2 linked regions of the Chryseolinea soli genome follow. The protein of the gene in region 2 interacts with the protein of the main gene of each other region in a pairwise test. Links are inferred from orthologs where the notes say so. Each region holds a gene or a part of one and is shown on either strand. Other genes may lie near its edges.

Evidence for each region.
Region 1: the proteins of D4L85_RS06370 (region 2) and D4L85_RS24975 interact in binary tests that used the Escherichia coli proteins (3 or more experiments, as listed by UniProt). The link is inferred for Chryseolinea soli from one-to-one orthologs.

Annotation. Positions count from the first base shown.
Region 1 is NZ_CP032382.1:5,947,364-5,957,322, forward strand. What follows is about bases 3,580-6,542. They hold D4L85_RS24975 (Nramp family divalent metal transporter), read right to left. Parts: upstream 6,023-6,542; coding sequence 4,136-6,022; downstream 3,580-4,135. Other genes in these bases: mnmE (tRNA uridine-5-carboxymethylaminomethyl(34) synthesis GTPase MnmE), read right to left, coding at 3,580-4,088; D4L85_RS24980 (metal-dependent transcriptional regulator), read right to left, coding at 6,032-6,542. Outside these bases: D4L85_RS24955 (DUF1266 domain-containing protein), read left to right, coding at 1-265; D4L85_RS24960 (WD40/YVTN/BNR-like repeat-containing protein), read right to left, coding at 441-1,448; D4L85_RS24965 (GNAT family N-acetyltransferase), read left to right, coding at 2,025-2,546; more of mnmE, read right to left, coding at 2,721-3,579; more of D4L85_RS24980, read right to left, coding at 6,543-6,685; D4L85_RS24985 (glycosyltransferase family protein), read right to left, coding at 6,781-7,905; D4L85_RS24990 (2,3,4,5-tetrahydropyridine-2,6-dicarboxylate N-succinyltransferase), read left to right, coding at 7,935-8,747; D4L85_RS24995 (DUF3108 domain-containing protein), read left to right, coding at 8,841-9,662; D4L85_RS25000 (response regulator), read right to left, coding at 9,692-9,959. UniProt on the Escherichia coli protein: H(+)-stimulated, divalent metal cation uptake system. Involved in manganese and iron uptake. Can also transport cadmium, cobalt, zinc and to a lesser extent nickel and copper. Involved in response to reactive oxygen.
Region 2 is NZ_CP032382.1:1,486,500-1,496,304, reverse strand. The notes cover bases 4,360-7,168. They hold D4L85_RS06370 (nucleotide exchange factor GrpE), read right to left. Parts: upstream 6,160-7,168; coding sequence 5,560-6,159; downstream 4,360-5,559. Other genes in these bases: obgE (GTPase ObgE), read right to left, coding at 6,264-7,168; dnaJ (molecular chaperone DnaJ), read right to left, coding at 4,394-5,524. In the rest of the region: D4L85_RS06400 (ABC transporter permease), read right to left, coding at 1-1,273; D4L85_RS06395 (ABC transporter ATP-binding protein), read right to left, coding at 1,266-2,183; D4L85_RS06390 (Crp/Fnr family transcriptional regulator), read left to right, coding at 2,305-2,877; D4L85_RS06385 (nuclear transport factor 2 family protein), read left to right, coding at 2,953-3,321; D4L85_RS06380 (hypothetical protein), read right to left, coding at 3,361-4,269; more of obgE, read right to left, coding at 7,169-7,253; D4L85_RS06360 (adenylate kinase), read right to left, coding at 7,296-7,877; hpt (hypoxanthine phosphoribosyltransferase), read right to left, coding at 7,981-8,505; D4L85_RS06350 (DUF1287 domain-containing protein), read right to left, coding at 8,727-9,311; D4L85_RS06345 (M20/M25/M40 family metallo-hydrolase), read right to left, coding at 9,373-9,805. UniProt on the Escherichia coli protein: Participates actively in the response to hyperosmotic and heat shock by preventing the aggregation of stress-denatured proteins, in association with DnaK and GrpE. It is the nucleotide exchange factor for DnaK and may function as a thermosensor.

The sequences.
Region 1 (9,959 bases), 4.5 Mb from region 2 along the record:
CTGGGATCTCACCCGCGCCATTAACCTGTGCCGCTTTGGCTTCGACGTAGAGTACCTAACACGCGACGAAGCGTTGAAGAAGATCCAGGAGTTTGCACAGAAGCTTTACAGCACCTATGATTCCTGGAGGTCATTATCGGAGGGCTATGTGACAGGTTTCGCGATGTGGAGCGGCGAAGGTGACGACCTCGACGAACGGATACAGCAGCACGGTGTCCTATTGCAGCATCCGAAAAGCCCCTGGACGACGATCAGCTGGAAGTAACACCATGCGAGACGATTGCCATTTCGGCTGGTGTTTTTTTGAGTTTTTTCCTTGAATGAACTGGGGAAAATGCGATTATCATGAAAATGGGCGAAAAAGATTTTGGGACAATTTGCCCAAAATCTTTTTAAGCGCATCGGTTTGCCGACGAAGCCAACAAGGGTGCTCATTAACCTTAGCACCCACCGACATTACGCATCGCATAAATCACATTGCCAGAAACTGATAAGTTGAGAATTTTATGGTCATTTGAAGGAAGCAAGAGCTTCCATGTCTTTCCATGGTCCGATGAACCAGAGATGCCGTTCTGGTGGCTGCAAAATAAATTTTCACCAATCTGCACAATATTAAAAACGTAAGCAGGAAGTCCTTCATCAATAGATTGCCAGGTAATTCCGTCGTCATGCGATGTTCGTACCCGATATCTTCTTTCCGTAGACTCTGTTATAGCGGCAAACCCACCGTTGATTCGCTGTATATCCATGCCGTGTTCACCTTCACTGGTCACCAAGTTCCAGTGGTCGCCATTATCCGTAGACCGTATTATGCCTTTCTGAGTTACCCCCATGAGTACACCACCTGATTCTGCCAATTTCCTGACCCCCTTGGATGCAGAAAAGACCTGCTTCCAAGATTTCCCACCGTCGACGGGTTTAAACAAGCCGGTATTTGTTCCGATGAAAACTATGCCATTGTCAGCTTCAAAAACCGTAAGGACGTCTTTAGGCAGGAAATTCCGATGTATCGGCAACCAATCTTTTTTTCCGTTAATCATCTGCAAAACTTGCCCATCATTATAATTGAATGCCAACACTCCCGTCTCGCTAGGGAATATGCCGACTCGATTGCCGGAAAAAAAAATCTCTTTACTCCAATTAGGAACTGCGGAATTTCGTTTGTTGAAGAATAACCCATCTCCAGCGCGCAAAAAGAAGCCATCGTTAGTAGCAAAGCCTCCACCGATCATGAAGCCTTTTTGACCCGAATTGTCGGGAAGTCCTTCGGTAATGTCTTGCCATGTCCGTCCGCCATCAACCGATTTGAAAACCATTTTTGAAGTCACCGACTTAATGACAGTAGAATTCTGTTTGACACGAACGACTGAATCTGATGGCCTAAATTCGGATGCCTGATTTAATGCTAGGAGAAAGAATGCGAAAAAAATAAAGCTGTATGTCTTCATGACTTTAACTGGATTGGTGAAATAATAATGTAAGAATTTTTGGCCTTCACTAGCGCACGCCATCACGCGATATCGCGAGCTACTTTTATTCGTGAAGCACCCAAAACTAAGGCTTCCTACGCGTCCATGCGTTAAAGGCTTGTAAAAGAATGTTAATGAAATGTAAAATTACAATGTCGAATGTCGAATAATGTTGTCTCGTTATGATTTGTATGACTGAATCCAAGGGAGTTCTAAAATTGATATCCGCCTGTTATCGGAAGGGGAGGGAATGGATAGATTTGGTCGGGCACTTTTTGACCTGTTGAAAGCAGAGACAGAAGAGACGAAATGCTAATCTGCTTAAGGAGGGACTCCATAACGTGCACATGGGAAAACAAAGAAGTCGAAAAAATCGGTTTTAAAGGTCATTTCATTTACAGCGGTGATGTAAGTAAATGATCGCCAATGCGATTTTTGAAATGGGCACCCTCGCGAAGAATTCTAAAGGATAATTCAGTCGTTGATCGATCACCGTTATAAAATGCGCCGCACTCAAAATAAATTGTCCAAAGCTAAAAATAACTGCTTGAGACGATGCTCGAAATGAGACCGGCTATCTTCGATGATTATCCTGCTATTGCTAACCTTCATACCATCAGTTGGCAGCAGCACTATCGTGGAATTTTTTCGAAATATTTTTTGAATAACCAAGTCGAGCGGAATCGATGGGTGCTATGGCATCGACGGATGAGCGTTCCGCTTGAAAATCAACGCGTCACGGTCGCTATACACGACCATGCGCTCGTAGGTTTTGCTTGCTTATTTTTAGACGACGATCCGGTTTTTGGATCTTTGCTCGACAACCTGCACGTCGCCGCTTCCCATCATGGTTTAGGTATTGGTAGATCGTTGATCGAAACATGCGCCCGTCAACTATTGAGCAGCAACACATCGAAATTGTATCTCTGGGTCTTTGAGAAAAATGAAAAGGCGAAATCTTTTTATGAACGACTAGGCGGTATTCATGTAGAAAATATTGAAACAAAGCTTGAAGACGGTTCTAGTGCCGTTTCCTGCCGGTATGTGTGGCATGATGTCTCAAATTTGATTCGTTAAGTTCAGAGGAATTTGAAGCCTGATGATCGAAGAGTAGTGGATACATGCAAGTTCTTTCAATTGAGAAGCGAAGCACATTGAAGGCTGTGGCGAAGTGAACGTTTTGCACCTTGCCGATGGCGGGGCTTTCATCGCAGATTTTGTATCGACTTGATTCTGAACGACTTTCAAAATTCATTTTCCGATACAAAACTTACTGAAAATATTATCCAACAAATCATCCGTCGTAATCGCCCCCGTGATCTCACCCAGGTAATGCAACGACTGCCGGATATCCATCGCCAAAAAATCCCCCGTAACCCCTTGGCTCATCCCATCCAGCACACGCCCCAGCGAGTCATACGTCTGCAACAGATTCTGATAATGCCGCAGGTTGGTCACCATCACATCTCCCGTCTTCACTTCCCGCACCTGCACTTTCGCCAACAACTTTTCCTTGAGCACGCCCACGTTCGTGTGTGCGGCTGCTGAGATGAATGTAAAATCTTCCGTCTTCAGTTTTTCCAGCAATAGGGGATCAGCCTTATCCAACTTGTTGCCCACGTTGATGTGCGGAATACCCAGCGCAGCCAACTCCCGGCGCTGCGTATCGATTTCCTCTAGCGTGGTGTTGGCAAGATCAAAGAGATAAATGATCAGCGAAGCCTTCTTCATCCGGTCGCGCGTACGTTCCACGCCAATGGCCTCGATCACGTCGCTGGTTTCGCGCAGTCCGGCTGTATCAATAAAACGAAAGTTGATACCGCCCAAAACGATCTCATCTTCAATGGCGTCGCGTGTGGTACCGGGAATGTCCGACACAATGGCTCTCTCTTCATTCAACAACGTATTGAGCAACGTGGATTTGCCGGCATTTGGTTTTCCGGCAATCACCGTGGGCACGCCATTCTTGATCACATTCCCCTGGTCAAACGAATCGATCAAGGCGCGCAAAACGGACCGGATGCGCGTGATCAAATTTCTCAGATCATCGCGCTGTGCAAACTCCACATCTTCCTCCCCAAAATCCAACTCGAGTTCAATGAGCGAAGCAAAATGAATCAGCTCCTCCCGAAGCCGGTCAATCTCCTTCGAAAACCCGCCGCGCATCTGGTTGAGAGCCGCCTGGCGGGCGTTATCCGTTTCGGCATGGATCAGGTCTGCAACGGCTTCGGCTTGTGCCAGATCGAAACGACCATGAAAGAATGCACGTTTTGTAAACTCACCGGGTTCGGCGAGACGCGCTCCATTTTTCAGCAACGTTTTGATGATCTCTTTTACGATGAACGGCGATCCATGACACGAGATCTCCACCGCATTCTCCTTGGTAAACGAATTTGGCTCGCGGAACAAAGCCACCAACACTTCGTCAATAGTCCTGCCATTGTCGTGCAACGTCCCAAAGTGCAGGGTATGGGTGGCCTGTGAAAGCAGGTCTTTCCCCTTAAAACATTTCTGAGTAATGCCAATGGCCTCCTTCCCCGACAAACGGATCACGGAAATGGCAGCAATGCCGGGAGCAGTGGCCAACGCTACAATGGTATCTTCGGTGTGCACGGACATGGGCGCAAGTTACGGCTTGTCAACGACCCCGCAAGTCTTTCCGTTCCTCAGGCCCGCACGATCAGCACGGGAATATGCACCCGGTGCCGCACCGTATCCACCGTGGTGCCAAACACCAGGTCCTTGAAGAACTTGTGACCGTGGGCACCCATCACCAGCAGGTCGGCCTGGAACTCTGTCACCATTTCCGGGATGCAGCGGCGCGGGTTTCCATAGCCCACTTTGACCTCTACGCTGTAGCCTCGCTCCAACAGTTGTGTCCGGTAATTTTCCAGCGAGGCGGCATCGGTATACGACTCATGGTCGGCAATGTCAGCGCCGTAGACCATGGCGCCGGCGGTTTCCACCACGTGCAGCAACACATAGCGCGCGTTTTTGCCGCCCTGGGCCAGCGCACTGCGGATGGTCAGGCTGTCGATGTCGCTGAAGTCAAGGGTGATGGCAATGCGGTTGTAGACCAGGTCGTGGTTCACATCCAGCGTAACGGCTTGGCCATGCGGTCCGCGGGCATCGCGTTCGGCGGCGCGCCGTTCGATAAGAGGCTTCAGGGTGATGTAGAGGAGCAAACCGGCAGCGGCCACGCAAACCGGCACGGCCGTGATCCAGATGATCCACGCCGAGTCGCCGGCCATGACCAGCCAGCCCGTAATTTCCTGGATGACGAGCTTCACGTTCAATCCCACAATGACGGCGGCGATGACCCACGCGGCCACTTTCAGCCAGGGCTTGATCACGAAGACGCCCATCTTGCTTTTATCGCTGTTGAAATGGATGAGCGGGATGATGGCAAAGCCCAGTTGCAAGCTCAGGATCACCTGGCTGAAAATGAGCAACGCCCCGGTTTCCGCTTCGCCGTAAATGATGATGACGAGCAGGGCAGGGACGATAGCGATCAACCGCGTGATGAGCCGTCGCAGCCAGGGGGCGATGCGCAGGTTAAGATAGCCTTCCATCACGATCTGTCCGGCCAGTGTGCCCGTGATCGTGGAGCTTTGTCCTGCGGCCACAAGCGCAATACCAAATAGGAGGGAAGCCCATTTCGTGCCCAGCAGGGGCGCGAGAAATTTGTAGGCGTCCTGTATTTGCTCTACATCGTTCAAGCCCGCTTTAAAGAATGTGGCGGCCGCCAAAACAAGAATGGCAGCGTTCACAAAGAACGCCGCATTCAAGGCTACGGCCGAATCGATGAAGTTATATTTAATGGCCGACCAAATCCCTTTCTCGCTGGTGTTATAGCGCCGGGTTTGCACGAGCGATGAATGCAGGTATAGGTTGTGCGGCATCACCGTGGCGCCGATAATGCCAATGGCGATATAAAGCGCCTGCTCGTTCGGCAGCGAAGGCACAAAACCGCGCGCCAGCTCTGCCACGGGCGGTTTGGCCAGGATCATCTCCACCAGGAAGGCACCGCCGATGATGGCGACCAGGGCAATGATAAACGTTTCGATGCGGCGCATGCCATAGCTTTGCAGCACCAGCAGGAGCAGCGTGTCCAGCACGGTCAAGCTCACCCCCCAGATCAGGGGCAACCCGAAGAGGAGTTGAAGGCCGATGGCCATCCCCAACACTTCCGCCAGGTCGCAGGCGGCGATGGCAATTTCGGCCAGGATCCACAATGAAAAGTTTACGGGCCGGCTATACGCCGTCCGCGAGGCCTGTGCCAGGTCCAGTTGGCGCACGATGCCCAGACGGGCGCTCAGGCTTTGGAGGAGCAGCGCCATCATGTTGGACATCAGCAACACCCAAAGCAGCGAGTAGCCAAACTTGCTTCCACCGGCAATATCGGTGGCCCAGTTGCCCGGATCCATATAACCCACGCTTACCAGGTAGGCCGGCCCCATAAAGGCCAGCATCTTGCGCCAGCCTTTCCGTTGTGTGTCCACGGAGGCGTGGACTTCGCTGAGTGATTTTCGCTGTATAGTATCGGTTTCCATTTGCTTTTATTACGCGGTTACTAATATGTTCTCGGCCACGGTCTTGCTGATCGTCACTCGTTTGCCATCCACTTCCACTTCCATGCTTTCGTCGTATTCTTCTTTGCCGATGAGGATGATCGTCTTGCCGGGCACGGCGCCAATGCGGTTGAGGTACTTCAATAAATTCGAATCCGAATCGTGCACCGCCTCGATGGTTCCCGTATAGCCCGCGGCCAGGCCATGCAGCGGCTGGCGCAAGGGCACGGCGATCTTGCCGTGTTTGTCGGGAATGGGTTCGCCATGCGGGTCGGTGGTGGGGAAGCCCAGGAATTCGTCCAGCTTCTGGATGAGCACGGCCGACTGGATGTGCTCCAGTTGCTCGGCGATCTCATGCACCTCATCCCAGTTGAACCGAAGCTTTTCCACCAGGAACGTCTCCCAAAGCCGGTGCTTGCGGATCACCATCAGCGCTTCGCTCTTACCTTGCTTGGTGATCTTCACGCCATAATACTTCTCATAGGAGATGAGATTCTTGGCCGACAGCTTCTTGATCATGTCCGTCACCGAAGCCGCCTTGGTATGCATGACTTCGGCGATTTCATTGGTAAGCACGGCCTGCGATCCGCTGGCGGAAAGGTGGTAGATGGCTTTCAGGTAGTTTTCTTCCGTGAAGCTGGGCATGGCATGGAGATATCGATTTACAAAAATAAAAATTTAGGCTAGTCTAAAAAATAATTCAGGCAAAAATGTTTTGAACGGCCCAGGCAGGGATGCGTTCAGGCTAAAACGTAGCGAATGGCCTTGAAAAGCTTGTTTTCTTCCGTTTCCCAGAAGACGTTATGGGGCGGAACGGTATAAAAAGGACCGGCCTTCAACGCACGTAACGTGCTTTCCCCATCAAAATTTTCGGGATCGAAAACGACGGCGGCGCGATAAGGAACACACCGCGCCACCCAGGCCGGGTGGTCAATGAGCAACATGGGTAGTTGGTAGGCGAGGTATTCGTAGAGTTTGGTTGGTGTGCTGTGGATGGTAGAAGGATTGGGCGGATAGGACACGATGCCGAAGTCCGCCGTTTGAATAGCGTCCAGAATGGCCGTGTGTGGCACGAGCTGGTCGCCGCCCTGCAAGGTCACAAACGGCTTGTCCTTCAGCAAGCCCTTCAATTTGTGAAGCGTGCCCGCGTGAGCGCAATACCCGATAATGACCAACCTGATCCGGCTGTCAAGAGCGTGAAGCTTGGACGCCACGTCCACGGCCACGAAGACTCCGGTGGTTTCTGCCAGCGTGCCGCTGAACAATAAGTGGATCGTATCGCGTTCGCTCTCCTTCCGTGACGGCGGGTGTACACCAGATTGGGGTGAGCGCACCTTGTTTTCCAACACCACTTTTCGTTTCCCCAAGAACTGCAGCTCTTTTTCATAGCCTACTTCCGCGAGAATGTAAAGCGAAACCCACAGCTTCGACAACCGTTCTTTGATCCGGACAATGCCTGCGGCGACGGGACGCAGCAGGGGGGTGAACGTCGGGCTATGCAAAATATTCAGCGCGTAGTTCTCCTGCACATCATAGATCACCCGGCAGCCCGTGAGTCCTTTTGCCGCCAGCGAGATCCACAAAAGTTCATGCGTGCAAACGATCAGCACATCCGGGCGCAAGCGCAACACGGTCCACAACACGGTGAAGACGCGCAGCAGGCGGGCGACACTGATCCTCCGGAAAGGTTTAAGGGAATGGACCGCGATCGAACTCGCCCCGGCAGGCGCCTGACCTTCATACCCGATAACATGCACATCATATTCGCGGGCCAGACTCACCCCCAGCTTTTCAAACATGCGCGTGTCGTTCACGGGTTTCAACAGGGAGGCGAGGACTATTCTCCTTTTTTTTATTTCTTGCATGTCGATTTAAAGCATTTAAAGCTAATACAATGGAATTGAAAGAACGCATCGAAAAGATCTGGGACGACCGCACATTGCTTCAACAGGCTGAAAGCCAGGAGCTCATTCGCTCCGTAGTAGAGAAACTGGACAAGGGCGAGCTGCGCGTGGCCGAGCCCGTGGCCACCGGCTGGCAGGTGAACGAATGGGTGAAAAAAGCGGTGATCCTCTATTTCCCCATCCAACAAATGGAGACCATCGAGGTAGGTCCTTTCGAATTTCACGATAAGATAAAATTGAAACGCAACTACAAAGACCTCGGCGTCCGCGTGGTGCCGCATGCTGTGGCCCGTCACGGATCCTATATCAGCAAGGGCGTGATCCTGATGCCGTCCTATGTCAATATCGGTGCCTATGTCGACGAAGGGACCATGGTCGATACCTGGGCCACCGTAGGGAGCTGTGCACAGATCGGGAAAAATGTTCACCTCAGCGGAGGCGTGGGCATTGGCGGTGTGCTGGAACCTGTGCAGGCCGCACCCGTTATCATCGAAGATGGTGCGTTCCTGGGGTCGCGATGCATTGTGGTAGAAGGGGTCAGGGTAGGCAAGGAGGCCGTGCTGGGCGCCAACGTAGTGTTGACGGCAAGCTCGAAAGTGATTGATGTAACGGGCTCAAAACCAATTGAATACAAAGGTTTTGTTCCGGATCGCTCCGTGGTCATCCCCGGCACCTACGCCAAGACATTTCCCGCGGGCGAGTTCCAGGTGCCTTGTGCACTCATCATCGGCAAACGCAAAGAGAGCACCGACAAAAAAACGTCGTTGAACGATGCGCTCCGCGAAAATAATGTGTCGGTCTAGCCGTCTCTGAAGAGGAGTTGGCACACGCTTTGGATTTCATAAATCGTTTACATCACCGTACGATGTAATTGTGTAAATTTGGTTTGATAAACGATGAAGAGAGGAGCATTTAGTTTTTTTATCGTCGCCCTTCTTTCCGGCTTTGTTGCCGAGCAGAATGATGCATACCCCCCGGTAAAAAATCACAGCTTTAAGCGTGGCGAGGTCATCGAGTTCAAGATGACCTATGGCATCTTCACTGTCGGCAAAGGCAGTGTCACCGTCCATCCCAAATACTTCAGGATCAACAACCGCGATTGCTTCAAGATCGATGTCTACGGCAAAACCGTGGGCATGGTCGACTGGGTTGCCGATGTCGACGATCGCTGGGGCGCCTACATCGACACGGTGGCCCTCATACCGCACCAATTCTACCGCCGCATTCGCGAAGGACGCTACAAAAAAGACGAGTGGACCAACTTCGACCAGGTCAACAAGAAGATCGAGGTAAAAACGCTCGACAACGAGACCGGCAAATTCAAAGAGCCCAAATACTACGATGCCCCGCCCCAGGTCCGCGACATGGCGGCGGGCTTTCTTATTCTCCGCAACATGGACCTGTCGAAAACCAAGATCGGAGACACCGTCTCGGTGAAGGGCTTTTTTGAAGACGAGTTCTACAACTTCAAGATCATCTACGCCGGCAAGGAAACCGTCAAGATCAAGGTAGGCAAAGTGCGCGCGCTGGTTTTCAAACCCGTGATGCCCGCCAATAAAGTTTTCGATGGAGAGAATTCCGTCACGGCCTGGTTCTCCGACGACAAGAATCGCATTCCCGTCAAGATCAATGCGAATATGTTCATCGGCAGCGCCGGGGTGGAACTCACGGGCTATTCAGGGTTGAAGAATCCCCTCAACCTGGCGCCGGAGGACTAATCTGAAAATTTTTGTCGGTTAAAAAAGGATCAGGCGGCCGCCCGGTTCAACAGCTCGATAAATTTCTCGCGACTCACGGGCTTGATGATGTACTCCCGCACGTTCTTGTCCTGCTTGGCACGGTTCACATCGCGTGGATCGATGGAGGAGCTGACCATGTAGATGGAGATCTCTTTTTTGAGATTGATTTTCAGCGTGGCATAATCTTCCAGGAACATCCAACCGTCCACATAGGGCATGTTGATGTCCAGGAAAATATAGTCGGGGAGGGTATCGCTTTCCGAGGCGTGTTCTTTC
Region 2 (9,805 bases):
TCACCTTGTAGTTGATCTTGGTGCCATGCATGAGAATGCCCACGCGGTAGATCCGCCCCGCCACCCAGGTGGTGAGCATAAATCCTAAGATCAGGGAAACCATAGAGAGCGCCAGCTGCCAGGCGGGCACGCCAAAGGCGATGCGTCCCATCATGGCAATGGGCGAAGTGAAGGGGATGATGGAGAGCCAGACGCTCACCGTGCTGTGGGGGTCGTTCATAATAAAGGTGAACAAACCAAAGTAGGAGATCAGCAAGGGAATGGTGATCGGGAACATGAATTGTTGTGCTTCGGCGGGACTATCCACCGCAGAACCCACGGCGGCAAACAAGGCGCCGTACAATAAATATCCACCCAGGAAATAAAACAAGAAGTTGAAGATCACATACCCGAAAGGAATCTGACTTAGCATCTTCAAGATCTCCACCGATTCGGGGCCTTGCATGTTCGGATTGTTTTGCGCCACCTCCTGCATCATTTGCTGCTGCGGCATCTGCACACCAAAATAGGCCAGCACAACCGACGAAAGCGTGGTGATGAGCACGATCCAAATGAGGAACTGCAGCAACCCAACCGACGCCAGCCCGATGATCTTGCCCATCATCAATTGAAACGGCCGCACCGACGACACGATCACTTCCACCACCTTGCTGGTTTTTTCTTCGATGATCCCCTGCATGATTTGCGCACCGTAGATGAAGATGAACATATACATGAGAATGCCTGCGGCCACCCCCACACCCAACAGTATGTTGGAGTTGGATTTTTTCTCTTGCCCCGCATCGGCCACATTCAAATTTTCAATGGGCACATCGGTCTTGAGGCTGTCCAAAACTTTTTGATCGACATTGAACTTCTGCATTTTCAATTCCCGGATCTGGTTTTCGAGCATGCCTTCCAGGTTGCCGATATCGTTGGGGCTGGGATTGATCTTGGTGTAGAGTGTCACTCCGTTGGGGTGCGACAATTCAAGCTTGGGAATGTAAAGCAATCCATAGTCGTCTGACGATTGAAAGGCCTCCTTCGCCGCTCTCACATCGATGGCCAATTTTTTGAAAACAAATTTCGACGTGTCGGGCACAAAGAAACCGCTTTCATCCACGTATTGAATGGTCTGTCGCGTGGCATTTTTCTTTTGCTGAATCGAGAAATACACCAGCACCGCCATGATGGCCGGGAAGATCAAGGGCAACACAATGGTGGCGATGAGAAAGGATTTTTTCTGAACGCGGTTCAGAAATTCGCGCTGGATAATTAAAAATATCTTATTCATCGCTGCCTCCTTTCACCAGGGTAATGAAGATCTCGCTCATGGTCGGTATTTTTTCAATAAAGCTGTGCACTTCGGTAACGTTGGTCAGATCGCGGATCAGTTGATTGGGCGAAGTAACATGTCTTGATCGTATGACCGATCGGAAGAAGGTGTCTTCTATATTTTTTTGCTCCACCAATTCATACCCATCGCTGGAAAGATTGAAGGTGCCCTTATGTTCCACCACAAACGTGTTGGTGCGATACGTATCCTTCACTTGCTTCTTGGAGCCCTCCAGGATCTTTTTGGATTTGTTGATGAGCGCGATGTGGTCACAAAGATCTTCTACGGTCTCCATGCGGTGGGTGGAGAAAATGATGGTGCAGCCTTTTGCTTTCAGCTCCAGGATCTCTTGGGTGATCAACTGCGCGTTCACCGGGTCGAAGCCGGAGAAGGGTTCATCTAAAATGATCAGCCTGGGTTCGTGCATCACCGTGCTGATGAACTGCACTTTTTGCGCCATGCCCTTGCTGAGGTCCTCCACCTTCTTGTTCCACCAATCGGTGATCTCGAATTTCCGCATCCAGGCTTTGCTTTTTTCGGAAGCATCCTTGCGCGACAGTCCTTTGAGTTGCGCGAGGTATACCAGTTGCTCGCCCACTTTCAGTTTCTTGTACAACCCGCGCTCCTCCGGCAAATAGCCGATAGTGCCGATGTGTTTGGGCTGCAGGGGGTCTCCAAAAATGGAGATCTCGCCGCTGTCGGCGTTGATGATCTGATTGATGATGCGGATAAGGGTGGTCTTCCCGGCGCCATTGGGTCCCAGCAAACCAAAGATGGTTTGTTGCGGAATGGTCAGGCTTACCTGGTCCAGGGCTACGTGGTTGGTATAGCGCTTGGTAACGTGTTGAGCGATTAATGCGGCCTCCACTGTTGTTAGGTTTTTGGAATTAGTATCCGATTAACACTGGAAATTACAGAATAAATGTATTCTCTTTAACAAAGGATTTGGCTTTGCCGATTTTTCCATGGTAAAGCAGAACAGGAACCACATGTTTCACGCGCTACATAAATTGCTTTCGGCCATCCGCCCCATCACCCAGGAAGAGTGGCTCACCTTCACATCGTGCCTTACGGAAAAAAACTTCCCCGCGAAAACCGTGTGCCTGTCGGCGGGGCAGGTTTGTCGCGGATTATATTTTATTGAAACGGGCGCCGTGCGCTCTTATGCACTAAAGAATGGCCAGGAGATCTGCAATCATTTCTATTTCGAGAATGAGTTTGCCAGCGATTTTGAAAGCCTTACGCTCCAGCAACCGTCAAAGCATACATTAGAAACATTGGAAGAGACGCGCATCGTGTATGGCGACCGTGAAAAGATGTTGGCGTTGTATAAACGCGCACCTGTGTTTGAATCTATCGGAAGGGCTATCGTGGAACAAATGATGATCCGCCAAAATGCTTATGCAGGGTTGTTTACTTTATACTCGCCTACGGAGCGTTATCAATTTGTGGTGGAGCATCATCCCGAATTGGTGCGCCGGGTGCCCCTGCAATACCTGGCGACTTATCTCGGCGTGGCGCGCGAAACGCTGAGCAGGATCAGGGCTCGTATTTCAGATTGACCAGTGACACGATTTGCTTTTGTGACGATCGTCAAATGACAGCCGGATCCTATCGGTTTCCTTTGTATAAAAAATATGGAAACCATGATCAACGCCCTTATTGAAAGCTACGTCTCAGCCCTTGCGCAACGATCAATTGAAACGATCGATTCACTTCTCCATCCGGAGTTCAAAGTGATCGTAAACAAAAGCGTACCCCATCAATTGTCCACCTTTCTTTCCAAGACAAGCTACCTCGACCTGATCCGCAGCGGCAAAGCGGGTGGGGATGACTACAAGATCGAAGACTTGTCTATCCACGTGATGGGCCCCACGGCGATGGCGCAGTACACCTTACACGGCCGTCAAACGATCATGCACGTGTTTCTGCAGTTCATACAAGAAGATGAGGATTGGAAGATCGTGAGCAACATGCCCTACGTGACGGCATGTGCGCATGCGTAAAATCAATAAAATGTTGAATGGAAAGAAATGCGGCCCGGGTTAGCGTGAGGCTACTCCTTCTTGGAAAGTGATGTTGCCCATGGAAACATCCAGGTCGAAGGTGAGTGAGTTCTTGGCGTCTTTCGTGTAGGCGGCGTTGGCATACATGTTTTCGCCGATCTTTTTCAAATCGCCCGGGAGCTTCACGCTGCAAAGCCAGGAATCTTTGATCTTCACCAGTACGGGCGTGAGGTGGTCATTGGGAAGGACGATGAGCAGATTTCCGGCACCCACACTGCCCTTCACTTTATTGCTGACGAGCGGCTTGTTGCTGAAATCCAGCGTCATGTTGCCGAACCCTACGTCGGCCATCACAAAGCGCGTGCGCGACAAGTTGATGTTCTTTACATTGATCGAACCCAGATCCACTTTCACAAAGAAAGTATCCATGTCGATCTGGTTTTCAAGAGCCGAATTATAGTTCACATTAACGTCGGCGCTACCGGTGTTGATCTTCAGTTTTTTGATGGCCAGGCCGGAAAGGTCCACATTGGCATTGCCCACGCCATAGTTCAGTTCCAGGAAATAGGGCTTGGCGTCCGTGAGGTACATTTTCCAGATCTTGTCGTTGACGGGAGCGTCGGAGGCGCCAAAAAAACGGGCTGAAATGGTCTGACTGAGGCCTTCGGTTTGTACTTCTTCGAGATTGAGGAGGACTTCGCAGGTTTTGCCCTTTATTTCCTTCCGGAAGTTGTGGGCATAGGTCTGTTCGGTCTGATTGCTGAAAACGTTGAGAATTTCGGGGTTATGGGAGGGTTTGATATAGCAATTGCCACTATTGGCTTTCAAGGAAAGCCTGATATTTTCGCACGATTGGGAGTCTTCCACCGTGAACTGCTTCTTAATCTGACCCACTGTCACCCCCACAAGTGCAATTCCGCAACATGTTAACCAAATCTTTCTGTGCATGAACTGTATTTACGGCCTAACCCTCTGCAGGTTACGGCGTGTAAGTTTATAGTTGAAATAGTATAAAAAAAACCCCGTCTAAGATTAGTTAAACGGGGTCTGTTAAGAAGAGGTTGTGTCAATGTTAATTGAAAAACTCCTTCATTCGCTCAAAAAAGCCTTTTTCGTTCGCATCGGGTTGTGGTTCGAAGTTATGTGAGGTCCTCAAACTCTCCAATTTGGCCCTTTCTTCTGATGTCAGCTTTTTGGGCGTCCATACATTCACATAGATCAGTTGGTCGCCGGTTTCATAGCCATTCACGTCTTTTAGGCCTTTTCCACGCAACCGGAGGATCTTTCCGCTCTGGGTGCCGGGGTCGATCTTGATCTTCACCTTCCCGCTAACCGACGGCACTTCGATGCTTGTACCGATAGCCGCGTCGATAAAACTGATATAAAGGTCGTACACGAGGTTGTTGCCATCGCGCTTCAGGGCCTTGTCTTCCTGTTCTTCGATAAGGATGAGCAGGTCGCCGGCTATGCCGCCCCCAGGGGCCTCGTTGCCTTTGCCCGACATGGAGAGTTGCATGCCATCGGCTACACCGGCCGGTATTTTTACGCTGAGGATCTCTTCTTTGGAAACCAGACCGGAGCTATCCACGCCGGCAGGTCTTTTTTCGATCACTTGTCCCGAGCCGTCACAGGTGGGGCAGGTGCTGGCCGATACCATTTGACCCAGCATGGTGTTCACCACCTTGCGGACCTGGCCGGAGCCCTGGCAGGTCGTGCAGGTCTTGAAGGTTACGCCTTCTGCACGGATCAAGCGGTTTACCTTGATCTTTTTCTCTACACCGTGGGCCACTTCCTCCAGCGTGAGCTTCAGTTTGATCCGCAGGTTTGAGCCCTTCCGCTGGCGTCGTCCGCCACCACGGCTGGAACCACCAAAGAAACTTTCAAAAGGACTTCCTCCTCCGCCGCCACCAAAGATGTCACCAAACTGGCTGAAGATGTCCTCCATGTTCATTTCATGACCTCCAAAGCCACCGTTGCCGGGACGGGCATGGCCGAAGCGGTCGTATTTCGCGCGCTTGTCGGCATCGCTCAACACCTCGTAGGCCTCGGCTGCTTCCTTGAATTGTTCCTCCGCCTCCTTGTTGTCCGGATTTTTATCCGGATGGAATTGGATGGCCACCTTGCGATAGGCCTTCTTGATCTCGTCGGCAGAGGCAGTTTTGCTGACCCCCAGGATTTCGTAGTAGTCTCTTTTCGTTGACATGCAGTTAAATATTGAAGTGGATCGCCGGTGGGGAATTAACTTCCGACAACCACCTTGGCAAATCGTATTACTTTGTCATTTAATAGATAACCTTTCTCGACCACGTCCACGATTTTTCCTTTCTGGGCTGCGTCGGGCACGGGGATCTGGGTGATGGCTTCGTGAAGGTCGGGGTTGAACTCGGTCTGGGCGTTGATCTCCATCACCTTCACACCGGATTGCTCCAGGGTCTTTCTGAATTTATTGGCGATAAGGAAAAAGCCCTCCAGTTCTTTATCGTTCTTGTCTTTGAACGATTTTTCGGCGCGATCAAAATCGTCGGCTACGGGGAGAAGCTTGTTCAGCAATTGTTCGTTGGCAGACTGGATGAGTTCGAGCTTTTCCTTGGCCGTGCGGCGACGGAAGTTGTCGAATTCGGAGTAGAGACGGATGTATTTATCTTTTTGCTCATCCAATTCCTGCTGCAGCTTGATGGCGGGGTCTACCACCACATTTTCCGCGGAAGCACCTTCTTTGGTGCCGTTTTCCGCCACAGGGGTTTCCTGCTGGGCTGACACATTTTCTGCTGCCTCGTTATTTTCAGAGATCATTTCTTCGTTTTTGCTCATTTCGTTTTCATTTGCGTGGTTTTCCATAGACATATCGGATTGGAAAATTAACAAGGGGCAAATGTCAACAATTTTGCCAAAGGCATTTTATGCCAATCTGACATTTTTAGCCTTTGACACCTGGAGGGCGGTTAATGCAGGTTTTTCCAGATCAGATCCTTCAATTCGGTGATTCCTTGCGAGGTTATGGAGGAGATAAACACGGAGGGCAGTTCGGTTGGGAGCTCTTTTTTGATGGCTTCTTTCAATTCGTCGTCCAGCATATCGGCCTTGGAAATGGCCAAAAGCCGCTTTTTGTCCAAAAGCTCGGGATTGTATTTGCGCAGCTCGTTCAATAAAATATCGTATTCCACCCCGATGTCTTTGGCGTCGGCGGGGATCATGAACAGCAGTAAAGAATTTCGTTCGATGTGGCGGAGGAAACGGATACCCAGCCCTTTTCCTTCGGCCGCGCCTTCAATGATGCCGGGAATGTCGGCCATGACAAAAGAGTGTGCGTCGCGATAGGACACCACGCCCAGGTTTGGGGTGAGGGTGGTGAAGGGATAGTCGCCGATCTTCGGTTTGGCTGCCGACACCACCGAGAGCAGGGTAGATTTCCCTGCATTGGGGAACCCCACTAAACCGACGTCGGCCAGTAGTTTCAATTCCAAAACAATCCACTCCTCTTTGCCGGGCTCGCCGGGTTGGGCGTGTTGGGGGGCCTGGTTGGTGGAGGTTGCAAAAAAGGCGTTGCCTTTGCCGCCGCGACCACCGGGTGTGAGGATGTATTCTTTGCCGTCTTCGGTGATCTCGAAAAGGATCTCCTCGGTGTCGGCGCGCTTGGCCACGGTGCCCAGGGGCACGTCCAGGATCTCGTCTTCGCCGTCGTGGCCGGTCCGGTCCTGTTCTTCGCCGCGGTTGCCGTTGGTGGCGATCACGTGCTTCCGATACTTCAAGTGGAGGAGTGTCCAATGCTGGGCGTTGCCACGCAGGATCACGTGACCCCCACGGCCCCCGTTGCCGCCATCGGGACCGCCGTGTTGAATAAATTTCTCGCGATGAAAATGCAAATACCCCGCACCTCCGTGACCCGAGCGGGAACAAAATTTTACGTAGTCAATAAAGTTTGGTGAGGACACGGAGATGGCGGTTAATGAGTTTTTTTATACAAGACCTTTGCTCTAGAGCAGCAGGCTTTTATCGATCTCGCGGCAAAGGTTTGAAAAAATATTTTCAATGTCACCAACGCCTACGATGGATGAATACTTGCCCAGCTTTTTATAGTAGTCGGCAACCGAAACGGTCTCTGCTTTGTAGACGCTGATCCGGTTTGCGATCACTTCGGGCTTGGCATCGTCGGGACGGTTTTCTTTTACGGCGCGTTCGGCCAGTCGCTTCTTCAATTCTTCTTCAGGAACAACCAGTTCGATGAGCACTTTGATAGGGGCGCCCTTCGAGGCCAGCAATTTGTCGAGTGCTTCGGCCTGGGGTGTGGTGCGGGGGAAGCCGTCGAAGATGATGCCGGCGATCTGACCACTGCTCTTTATTTTATCGTCTACCATGTCGATCACCAATTGATCGGGCACGAGATTTCCTTTCGACATATAATCCTGGGCAAGTTTGCCGAGGGGTGTTCCTTCTTTGAGGTGTTTGCGGAAAAGGTCGCCCGTAGAGATGTGCATGAGCGAATATTTTTCAATGATTTTAGCACTTTGTGTGCCTTTACCTGCGCCGGGGGGGCCAAAGAGAATAAGGTTGATCATGTGAGCGTTGTCGGTTTACGTTGTAAAATGGGCCGCTTGGGTTGTATCAAGCTGACGAAGATAAGGAATGAAAGTTCGATTTACGCATGGGCGAATATGAAATTTAACCGGCCTTGTATACGTCCTTGAGGTTGCGGCCGAGTCCGTCGTAGTCGAGCCCATAGCCCAGCACGAACTCGTTCTCGATCTCGAAGCCAACGTATTTCACGTCAATCATTTTTTCACGGGCCGGTTGCTTGCGCAGGAGGGCCACCACTTCCACGGATTTTGTGCCCAGGCTTTTCAATTCCTCTACGATCTTTTGCAACGTGAGGCCGGTGTCTACAATATCTTCTACAATAATAATATCCTGGTTAAATAAACTTTCTTCCAGGCCGATCAGGGTCTTCATCTGCCCCGAGCTGGCGGTGCCTACGTAGGAAGAGATCTTCACAAAAGAAACCTTGCAGGGCACTTCGATTTGTTTAATGAGGTCTGATGCAAAGATGAACGAACCGTTGAGAATGGGCAGGAATACGGGTGTTTTCCCTGCATAGTCCGCATTGATGGTCTCCGCCAGGGCTTTCACCTGGTACTGAATTTTTGCTTTGCTGATGAACGGCTTGAACTCTAAATCCTTGATCTGCATAATGACTTCCCCGCTAAGGGACTGCAAAAATAACAGAATCTTAGAATTTGAAGAGAATACATTTTTGAATAGCTGATTTTGAGCGTCCGGCAAAGCATAAAAAAATCAACGTGTTGCATGTGCGTGGCCAGGGGTTGCTTAGCGGACAAATCGATACGACGTGGTGAACGAACACACACCGGTGACGCATGCGAATGCTGCCACGGTGTCAGAGAAAATATTTAGTGAGCAACTTCTCCGGGCCGGTAGCGATAGTGGCCAGTGATGACGTAATCGAAAAGACAATCCGACAGCTCTTGTCCTCTCCCAATGTTGTGTGCCATGAGGGGACGCAAACGATCCCCGGAGCGCTGCGTGGTGACGATGCCGATGTGGCCCAGTCCTCCGCCGAGATCCCAGGTCACGATGTCACCCGCTTCATAGTCTTTTGGGTCTTTGGATTTTTTTAGTTCCTCACCGTGACGCTTAAAAAATGTCATGAGGTTTGGCACCCGGCGGTGGTCGATGTTGGTGTCGGTGTGTTTCAGCCCCCAGCGTTGGGGGTAAAGTTTGAAGTTGTCCTTCATGTCGAGGTGAACTTCTTTTTGCAGATCGATGCCCAGCTTGCGATAGGCACGGATCACCACGTCGGTGCAGACACCCTTGTTGGCCGGCACATCACCGTTGGGATAAGGTATGCTGAAATAGGTGGGGTCGTATTCGACCGCATCGCGTGTGATCGCAATGGCGGCGCGTGACAGTTTCAGTTGGAAAGATTCGTCGGCCCCGAGGAGAACAAATACCAATAGACTTATGCGCAACATCATAGCAGTATGCTTTATCATTAGACAACGTCATGAGCTGGGTCTCTCCCTGACGAAAATAAAGTTACAAATCTTTCATTAATACCGTATACAATTTGATCATGGTATCGATGTCGTGTTTGTGCACTTTTTCATGAGGCGAGTGGGCGTCTTTCTCGGGTGCGCCTACAAAACACCAATCGATGGGGTACGGTGAGGTTTGAAGTTCGCGTCCATCGCTGGAGCCCATGCCTTCTACCTCCAGTTGGTGATCTATTTTTCTTTTTTTGGCGATGGCGATGATGCGGTCCACAAAACTGCGGCGGGGGAGGTTGCGGTCGCGCATCGAGATGGCCACGCCCTTGCCGTGTTCCACACCATCGGATACCCAGGTGATGTCGCTCACCAGGGCCTGGCTCACATTCCAGTTCTCGTACATGAATTTTGCCAGGTAAGGCACCGAGCCGCCACCGTGTTCTTCCCAACAACTGAAGACGATCACACCATCCTTTAATGTC